DNA from 3 places in the Xanthomonas sp. NCPPB 4467 genome. Region 1 is predicted to be linked to each of the others. Evidence: predicted binding sites of a transcription regulator. Region 1 holds the regulator's gene; each other region holds the start of a gene.

What was found. The regulator HrcA, encoded in region 1, represses chaperone genes, less so after heat shock. The targets are predictions, from matches to a motif close to TTNGCACTCNNNNNNNNNGAGTGCNAA.
Region 2: a site for HrcA is predicted at 1,708-1,734, ahead of rpoH (RNA polymerase sigma factor RpoH). Genes of this name have one in related genera too.
Region 3: a site for HrcA is predicted at 1,863-1,889, ahead of ACCQ06_RS03185 (co-chaperone GroES). Genes of this name have one in related genera too.

What each region holds. Positions count from the first base shown of each region.
Region 1 is NZ_CM191260.1:2,061,655-2,064,930, reverse strand. Features, by position in the region: gene dnaK (molecular chaperone DnaK) at 1-116, opposite strand, end outside; gene grpE (nucleotide exchange factor GrpE) at 259-777, opposite strand; gene hrcA (heat-inducible transcriptional repressor HrcA) at 877-1,908, opposite strand; gene recN (DNA repair protein RecN) at 2,049-3,276, shown strand, end outside.
Region 2 is NZ_CM191260.1:4,630,269-4,633,544, forward strand. Features, by position in the region: gene ACCQ06_RS20305 (NAD(P)/FAD-dependent oxidoreductase) at 1-9, shown strand, start outside; gene ACCQ06_RS20310 (trimeric intracellular cation channel family protein) at 62-676, shown strand; gene rpoH (RNA polymerase sigma factor RpoH) at 822-1,697, opposite strand; gene ung (uracil-DNA glycosylase) at 1,896-2,621, opposite strand; gene ACCQ06_RS20325 (response regulator) at 2,618-3,276, opposite strand, start outside.
Region 3 is NZ_CM191260.1:730,810-734,085, reverse strand. Features, by position in the region: gene groL (chaperonin GroEL) at 1-1,378, opposite strand, end outside; gene ACCQ06_RS03185 (co-chaperone GroES) at 1,526-1,813, opposite strand; gene ACCQ06_RS03180 (endonuclease) at 2,257-3,276, shown strand, end outside.

The DNA of each region.
Region 1 (3,276 bases):
ATCGACGGCGTGGTGCGGTCGCCCTCGGAATTTTCGATGACGCGGGCCTTGCCGCCGTCCATGATCGACACGCACGAGTTCGTGGTGCCGAGGTCAATACCAATGATCTTGCCCATGGATACGCTCCTGATGATTCTGTAGCTGTGTCCGGCGACGCCGGGTCTGGCTGAGATGTGGGGGTGGCGCGCAGGTGTTCAAGCCATCCGTGCGCATCTGTGTTCTAACGGCGCGCCCGGCAGTTCAGCCAGACGCTGGCAATCAGTCGTGCTTGGCCACGACCACCAGGGCCGGACGCAACAGGCGATCGTTGAGCAGATAGCCCTTCTGGAACACCTGCACGACGTGGCCCGGCGCAATGCCTTCGGCCTCGCCCTGGCTGATCGCCTGGTGCTGGTCGGGGTTGAACGGCTGGCCGACCGGGTCCAGCAGGGTCAGGCCGTTGTCGGCGGCAACCTTGAGCAATTGCTTGTAGGTCATGTCCAGGCCATCGCGCAGCGGGCTGGGCTGGGCGCCGGCCGCAGTGAGCCCGGCATCCAGACTGTCGAACACCGGCAGCAGCTCGCCCAACAGCTTCTCGTTGGCAAACTTGCGCGCGTTCTCGACGTCGCGCGCAATGCGCTTGCGCTGGTTTTCCAGGTCGGCGCGCTCGCGCAGGGCGTCGGCCTTGACCAACGCGATCTCGCTGCGCAGCGACTCGATCTCGGCCTTGAGCGGATCGGTCTCGGGTGGATTCTGGGACAGGTCTTCGGAGTCGAATTCGGGGTGGTCTTGGTTCATATGCAGTTCCCGGGCAAGCGGAACGCCCGCCCCAACGTCACCCCGTATGTGGGCGCTCGGCCGCGTTTCAAGCAAAACGATGGCTTCGATTGCCGCTGGTTATCGCGTGCCGGGCGGCTCCATGGCCGCGCCCAGCACCTGGGCTGCGGTCTGCACCAGCGGAATCAGGCGGTCGTAGGCCATACGTTTGGGCCCGATCACCCCCAGCACGCCCAGCACCTGGCCATTGGCGGCATACGGTGCGGTGACCAGCGAGACGTCTTCCAGCGACACCATGCCGGTCTCCTCGCCGATGAAGATCCGTACGCCCGGCGCCTGGATGGTGCGTTCGAGCAGCTGCAGGATCTCGCGCTTGCTGGCGAAGGCTTCGAACAGCTCGCGCAGCCGGTCCAGATCCGACAGGTCATGCACGCCCATCAGCCGGGTCTGCCCGGCCATCACCATATCGTCCGCCTCGGCCGGCACCAGCGCCTCGCTGGCCAGGTCCACGCTGTGCGCCAGCAACTGCTCCATCTCGTTCTTGGCCACGCGCAGTTCGCGCAGCAGCGAGGCGCGGATGTCCGACAGCGCGCGCCCGGCGAACTGCGCATTGAGGTAGTTGGCCACCCGCTCCAGCTCGGCCGGCTCGTAGGCGCGGCGCGGCTCGATCACCCGGTTCTGCACTTCGTTGTCGGCAAACACCAGGATCGCCAGCACCCGCCGCGCATCCAGGGGCACGAAATCGATATGCCGGAACGCGAACTGCTCCCGGCGCGGGGCGCTGACCACCCCCACGAAGTGACTCATCGCCGACAGCATCTGCGAGGCGCTGCCCAGCAGCGACTGGGTGCCATTGCCGCTGGCCAGCTCCGCGCGCAGGCGCCGCACCTCTTCTTCGCCGGGCGGCTGCATCTGCACCAGGCTGTCGACGAACACCCGGTAGCCATGCGCGGTGGGAATGCGCCCGGCCGAGGTATGCGGGGAGCTGAGCAGCCCCACGTCCTCCAGATCGGCCAGAATATTGCGGATGGTCGCCGGGCTCACATCCAGCCCGGCATGCTGGGCAAGGGTTTTCGAGCCCACCGGCTCGCCATCGCGGATGTAGCGTGCGATCAAGGTGCGCAGCAACTGGCGGGCGCGGGGGTCGAGCATTGGGGACTGGGACGCGCGCATGGGATCATCCGGTGAGACTGGGCATAGATAATGTCTGGCCCCGGGGATGGCAAGCGTCCGACTCCCTGCCCGCCCCTTCCTGCCCTAAGCTTCCCCAAACGCATTCACACTCGACCCCCATGCTCAGACACCTCTCGATCAAGGATTTCGCCGTTGTCCGCGCCACCGAACTGGAGTTCGGCCCGGGCATGACCGTGGTGTCGGGCGAAACCGGCGCCGGCAAATCGCTGATGGTGGACGCGCTGGGCTTCTTGTCCGGCCTGCGCGCCGACAGCGGCGTGGTCCGCCATGGCGCCGACCGCGCCGAACTGTCGGCGGAATTTCAGCTGCCGGCCGCACACCCGGGCCTGAGCTGGCTGGCCGACAACGAGCTGGACGACGAGGCGCAGTGCCAGCTGCGCCGGATCATCCGTGCCGACGGCGGCTCGCGCGCCTGGATCAACGGCCGCCCGGTGACCTCCTCGCAATTGGCCGAACTGGCATCAAAGCTGGTGGAAATCCACGGCCAGCACGAGCACCAGGCCCTGATGGCTCGCCACAGCCAGCTCGCCCTGCTCGACGCCTACGCCCGCAACAGCGCCCAGCGTGAGCAGGTGCGCCAGGCCAGCCAGCGCTGGCAGGCGCTGCTGGACGAGCGCGATGCGCTGTCTGCGCAAGGCGATGTGTCCGACCGCATCGGTTTTCTCGAACATCAACTGGGCGAACTGGAACGCGAGGACCTGGACCCGGCCGCGATCGCGGCCCTGGACGTCAATCACCGCCGTCAGGCGCATGCCACTGCATTGATCGGCGCCTGCGACAGCGTTGCCCAGCAGCTCAACGGCGATGACGGCGCGTCGGCACTGGGCCTGCTGCAGGACAGCCGCCACGACCTGGCACGCGTCGCCGAGCACGAGCCGCGCCTGGGCGAGGTGGACGCGTTGCTGGACAGCGCCGTGATCCAGATCGAAGAAGCACTGGCCCTGCTCGATCGCGTGCGCGACGACCTGGACGCCGACCCGGCCCAGTTCGAAGCGATGGAGCGCAGTCTCGGCCGCCTGCACGATCTGGCGCGCAAACACCGTGTCGCCCCGGACGAGCTGGCCGCCCACCGCGAGCGCATGAGCCTGGAAGTGGAAAGCCTGCGCGGCGCCGACGAGCGCCTGCAGCAGCTGGACAAGCACATCGAGTCCGCCACCGGCGTCTGGCGCAGCGCGGCCGGCGTGCTCAGCGACAGTCGCAAGACCGCCGCCGAGGCCTTGTCCGCGGCCACCACCACGCTGATCGGCGAATTGGGTATGGGCGGCGGGCAGTTCCTGATCCAGCTGCAACCGCACGACAGTGCGCGGCCGGATCCCAACGGCGCCG
Region 2 (3,276 bases), 2.6 Mb from region 1:
GACGGATGACAGCGCCACCAGCCGTGCGCGATGCTGTGCGGCCTGATTCGACGGTCTACGCGTGGCAACTGTCCTGTTCCTGCTGGATCTGCTCGGCACCTTCGTGTTCGCCCTGAGCGGCGCGACCGTGGCGGTGCGCAACCGCCTGGACCTGTTCGGGGTGCTGGTGCTGTCGTGTGCGGCCGCTGTCTCCGGCGGCATCGTGCGCGATGTGCTGATCGGTGCCACCCCACCGGCAGCGCTGGTGCACCCGCAGTATCTGCTCACCGCCTGCTTGGCCGGCGTCGCCGGTTTCTATTGGCACTCCGCAGTGGAACGGCTGCGCAACCCGGTACAGATTTTCGACGCGGCGGGTCTGGCGCTGTTTGCGGTCTACGGCACCAGCAAGGCGCTGGACTACAACCTCAGCCCGCTGAGTGCCACGTTGTTAGGCATGCTCAGCGGCATCGGCGGCGGCATCGCACGCGACCTGCTGGTCGCACGCACACCGGTGGTGTTGCAGGCCGAGCTTTATGCAGTGGCCGCGCTAGCAGGCGGCGGTCTGGTGGCCATCGGCCATGTACTCGGCGTGCCGCAAGCCTGGTCGCTGGCAACCGGTGCCGGCGTGTGTTTTGGCCTGCGCTTCATGGCGATCCGTTATGGCTGGCATCTGCCGGTGGCGCGCTTGCCGGAATAATCGTTGTCGACCAACGCCGCGATACCGTCCGCATCATCCGGACGGTGCATCAGCTTCTACGAAACTATTTGCGCTGCACACCTGCAACGCAAACGGCCCGGAGAACCGGGCCGTTTGTGCAGCTTGTTCCGCGTGATCGAACCGATCAGGCGACGAACAGCGCCTTCATCTTCTTCAGCGCGTTCGCCTCGATCTGGCGGATGCGCTCGGCCGACACGCCGTATTCGTCGGCCAGCTCCTGCAGCGTTACCTTGGACTCCGAATCCAGCCAACGTCGCTTGACGATGTCGCGCGAGCGCGTATCCAGACCAGCCATGCCTTCGCGCAGCAACTGCAGCTGGTTGTCTTCGCTATCGTGCCGCTCATAGGCCTGCGAGGGATCTTCTTCGTTGGCCACCAGGTAGCTGACCGGCGACGGCGGACCATGATCGTCGTCTTCATCCGACGACGCGTCGAAGCCGATATCGCGGCCGGACAGGCGCGACTCCATCTCCATCACTTCACGCTCGGAGACGTTCAGGTCCTTGGCGACCGCGGTCACTTCGGAGGCGTTGAGCCAGCCCAGACGGGTCTTGGACTTGCGCAGGTTGAAGAACAACTTGCGCTGCGCCTTGGTCGTGGCGACCTTGACGATGCGCCAGTTCTTCAAAATGAACTCGTGCATTTCGGCACGGATCCAATGCACTGCGAAGCTGACCAGGCGCACGCCCATTTCCGGGTCGAAGCGCTTGACCGCCTTCATCAGGCCGATATTGCCTTCCTGGATCAGGTCGCCCAGCGGCAGGCCGTAACCGTTGTAGCCGCGGGCCACGTGCACCACGAAGCGTAGGTGGGAATGGACCAATTCGCGCGCTGCGTCCAGGTCCAGCTCGTCGCGGAAGCGGCGGGCCAGATTCTGTTCCTCATCGACCGACAGCACCGGGATCTGGTGCACGGCACCGATGTAGGCGTCCAGCGAACCGAGCGCACTGGGAATCGGGAGATTGTTTGCCACAAGGGCAGTCGAGGTAGTCTGGTTCATGGGCATCATCTTAGCAGTCGAACTATTGGACTGCCGGGTACAGGAAGAGTTCCCAGCGTTCCATTTATAGGACGTTCGGGCTTCCGGCCTTGGCGGCGTTCTACCGTACCGCTTCCCGAATTCGAGCCTTGCGGTAGCACCGTGCCCCTGCGCAGACCGTGACAAACCTGTGGCGAAATGCGTCTGCAGCCGTGTTGTTCAGCCGGCGGCCGACGTTGTTTCCAATGCGTTGCGCGGCGGCAACGACCAATCGACCGCCGGGATGCCGCGGCGCTGCAGGTGCTCGTTGGTCTTGGAGAAATGCTTGCATCCCAGAAAGCCGCGATGCGCCGACAACGGCGAGGGATGCGGCGCCTTGAACACGCGGTGGCGGGCCTGGTCGATGACCTTGCCCTTGGACTGCGCGTAGCTGCCCCACAGCAGGAACACCAGGCCTTCGCGCTCGCGGTTGAGCGTCTCCACCACATGATCGGTGAAACCTTCCCAGCCCTTGTTCTGGTGCGCGCCGGCGCGGCCCTGTTCCACCGTCAGCACTGCATTGAGCAGCAGCACGCCCTGGCGCGCCCACGGCATCAGATAGCCGTGATCGGGACGCGGGATGCCGAGGTCGTCCTGAATTTCTTTGTAGATATTGAGCAGCGACGGCGGCACCGGCACGCCTGGCAGGACCGAAAAGCAAAGCCCGTGCGCCTGGCCCTCGCCGTGATACGGATCCTGGCCCAGGATCACCACCTTGACCTGCTCGAACGGGGTGGCGTCGAAGGCCGCAAAGATCTGCGGGCCGGGCGGGAACACCCGCGCGCCGGCCGCCTTGCGCTGGCGCAGGAAGGCAGACAATTCCTGCATCTCCTGGCGCAGCAACCAATCGCCCACCTTTGCCTTCCACGACGGTTCCAGCTGGATACGCCCTTCCACTTCGGTCATAGGGTGATGGCCTGGTCTTCCAGGCGTGCCAGCCGCAATTGGAACAACACCTTGGTCACCAGCAGGCGCTCTTCGATGGGTTTTTGCACCAGATCGTTGGCGCCGGCGCGCAGCAGTTCGGACTGATTGCGCGGATTGGTGTCGCCAGTCATCACCAGCACCGGCAGGCGGCGCTTGCCGTAGGCGAAATCGATGCGGATGCGCTCGACCACATCGCGGCCGTTGAGCTCGCCTTTCAGGGTCACGTCGGTCAACACCACGTCGATACGGCGCTCGGTGCGGCCCAGCGATTCGGCGGTAAGCAGCGCAAACGCATCTTCGGCGGTGAGCACATGCACCACTTTCAGGCTCTGGCGCTCGAGCATGCGCTTGGTCGCCTCGGCCACCACGCGGCTGTCTTCGATGTAGAGCACGGTGGCGCCAACCACCGGCTCGGGCTGCACATAGCCGCGGATAAAGGTCGCCAGGGCTTCATGGCCCAACGCCTTGTCGAAATAATCGGTGACGTACTCGGTAAAACGACGCTCGACCAGATGCTGCTGCGCATCGCCGGAGACCACGATCACCGGCACATACGCCTGCCCGGCCGCTTCGCGCACGCTGCGCGCCAGGGTCAGGCCATCGCCATCGGGCAAGGACAGCGAGGTGGTGACCA
Region 3 (3,276 bases), 1.3 Mb from region 1:
CGCCGGCATTGGCCACGATCTCGCGCAGCGGTGCTTCCATGGCGCGCAGGGCGATCTGGATACCGTGGGTCTGGTCTTCGTTGGCACCGGTCAGGTTACCGACGGCCACCAGCGCACGCACCAGGGCCACACCGCCGCCCGGGACCACGCCTTCTTCGACGGCTGCACGGGTAGCGTGCAGGGCGTCTTCGACGCGCGCCTTCTTTTCCTTCATTTCGATTTCGGTCGATGCGCCGACCTTGATCACTGCAACGCCACCGGCCAGCTTGGCCACGCGTTCCTGCAGCTTCTCACGGTCGTAATCGGACGAGGTGTCTTCGATCTGGGTCTTGATCTGGCCGACGCGCGACTCGATCGCGGCCGAATCGCCAGCGCCGTCGATGATGATGGTGTTCTCCTTGGAGACCTGCACCTTCTTCGCACGGCCCAGGTCCTTGATCGTGGCCTTCTCCAGCGCCAGACCCACTTCCTCGGAGATCACGGTACCGCCGGTCAGCACGGCCATGTCTTCCAGCATCGCCTTGCGACGGTCGCCGAAGCCCGGTGCCTTGACGGCCACGACCTTGACGATGCCGCGGATGGTGTTGACCACCAGGGTCGCCAGCGCTTCGCCTTCGACTTCTTCAGCGACGATCAGCAACGGCTTGCCGGCCTTGGCCACGCCTTCCAGCACGGGCAGCAGGTCGCGGACGTTGGAGATCTTCTTGTCGTGCAGCAGGATGAACGGGTCGTCCAGATCGGCCGACTGGCTCTGCTGGTTGTTGATGAAGTACGGGGAGAGGTAGCCGCGATCGAACTGCATGCCCTCGACCACGTCCAGCTCGTTTTCCAGGCCCGAGCCTTCTTCAACCGTGATCACGCCTTCCTTGCCGACCTTCTTCATCGCTTCGGCAATGATGTTGCCGATCGATTCGTCCGAGTTGGCCGAGATGGTGCCGACCTGGGCAATTGCCTTGTCGTCGGTGGTGGGCTTGGACAGGTTCTTCAGCTCGACGACCGCAGCCTTGACGGCCTGGTCGATACCGCGCTTGAGATCCATCGGGTTCATGCCGGCAGCCACGGCCTTGACGCCTTCGCGGATCAGGGCCTGAGCCAGCACGGTGGCGGTGGTGGTGCCGTCGCCCGCGTTGTCGTTGGTGCGCGAGGCGACTTCCTTCACCATCTGCGCGCCCATGTTCTCGAACTTGTCGGCCAGTTCGATTTCCTTGGCGACGGAGACGCCGTCCTTGGTGATGGTCGGGGCGCCGAAGCTCTTCTCGAGCACGACGTTGCGGCCCTTCGGGCCCAGGGTCGCCTTGACGGCATTGGCAAGAACGTTGACGCCACGCACCATGCGGTTGCGTGCATCTTCACCGAAACGAATGTCTTTAGCAGCCATTTGTATGTAACTCCGGAAATAGGAAATAGGGAATGGGGAATCGGTAGATCAACAGCGTGAATCGGGGCGGGGTGGGATGGCGAAGGGCGTTAGCCGCTTTGCCAATTCCCGATTCCCAACTCCCGATTCCCGGCGCATAGCGCCTGATCAGCCGATGACCGCCAGGATGTCGTCTTCGCGCAGCACCTTGTACTCGACGCCTTCGGACTTGTAGCTGCTGCCGGCGTACTGGCCGTAGATGACCTTGTCGCCGACCTTGACCACCGGCGCGCGCAGGCTGCCGTTGTCCAGGGGCTTGCCGGCGCCGATGGCGACGACTTCACCCTTGGTGGACTTTTCCTTGGCGGAGTCCGGGATCACGATGCCGCCGGCAGAAACTTCGTCGGCTTCGATCGGCTTGACTACAACGCGGTCGTGAAGCGGCTTGATGCTCATAGATAAGACCCTCTTAAGTGATTGATTGGTCTGGAAATTATCGGCGATGTTAGCACTCGTATGTGACGACTGCCAGCATAGCGCGCGGAAAAAACCCGACAGAGCGGGTGCGGGCCAGAGATTGTGCTGGGCGAGCGGGTTTCAAGGGCCGGGCGCAAAATTTTTTCGTCGGCCGGTCTCGTTCGGAGGCCGGGCAGCGACAACAAAACGCAGCGAACCGTCATCGGGTGGAGTGGGTGTGCGCAGAAAGCCGGACGCCGCGCGCGGTTGCCGTCGCTCGCTTCAGGCAACCGCCCACTTACCGCTTCGAAGTTCGAAAGTAGCCGCCCGCCCGGCCATGCGGGCCGTGTGCCAGCCGCTCTAAAAATGGAACCAGGTTCCATCGTTTGTCATGCGCAGGCTCTACAGTCCGGACAGCATTCCCCGATCACAAGGAGCTGTCGATGAGGTTGCCGTTCCGTCGTCTTCCACTGGCCTGCGCCATTGTCCTGGCCGTCCCCACCGCCCACGCCGCGGTGTTCATCAACGAACTGCATTACGACGACGCGGGCGCCTCCGGCGACACCGGCGAAGGCGTGGAAGTGGTGGCCACCGCCGGCGAATCGCTGAGCGGCTACCGGATCTATCTGTACAACGGCAGTGCGCCCAGCGCAGCGGTGAGCTACGCCAACACGGCGGTACCGGCCGGCAGCCTGGTCAGCTGCGGCAGCCAGGTGCGCATTGCCACCGTCAGCTACGCCAGCAACGGCGTGCAGAACGGGCCCAACGACGGCGTGGCATTGGTGGACCCCAGCGGCCAGCTGGTGCAGTTCCTCAGCTACGAAGGCGCCATCACCGGTAGCGGCGGCCCGGCAGCCGGCGTTACCAGCCAGAACCTGCCGGTCAGCGAGAGCAACAGCAGCGCAGTCGGCAGTTCGCTGCAACTCACCGGCACTGGCAGTGCGGCAGCCAACTTCAGCTGGGCGGGTTCGGCGGCGCAGACCTTCGGCGCCTGCAACCGCGGCCAGACCTTCAACGGCAGCGGCGGCGGTGGCGGCACCACTGGCGCACCGACGATCACCAGCACCACGCCGACCCAGGGCGCGAGCGGCTTCCCGGCGGCCGGCGATCTGGCGGTGGGCTTCAGCGAGGCGGTGACGCTCAGCAGCGGCGCCTTTGCGCTCAGTTGCGCCAGTTCCGGCACGGTGGCCTTGAGCTACCCGACCAGCGGCACCCGCTTCACCCTGTCCACCAACACAGCACTGGTCGGCGGCGAGCGCTGCACCCTGGCGATCACCGCCAGCGCCATCCGCGATGCCAGCGGGCTGAGCCCGGCGGCCAATCAGTCGATCGCCTTCACGGTGGCGACGGCCGGCGGCGGCGGCACCGGCTACTACTCGCGGGTCAACACCACCAGCCCCAGCCAGCTGCGCTGCTCGCTCAATGCCACCATTCGCGGCCACACGGTCTACCCCTACAGCGGG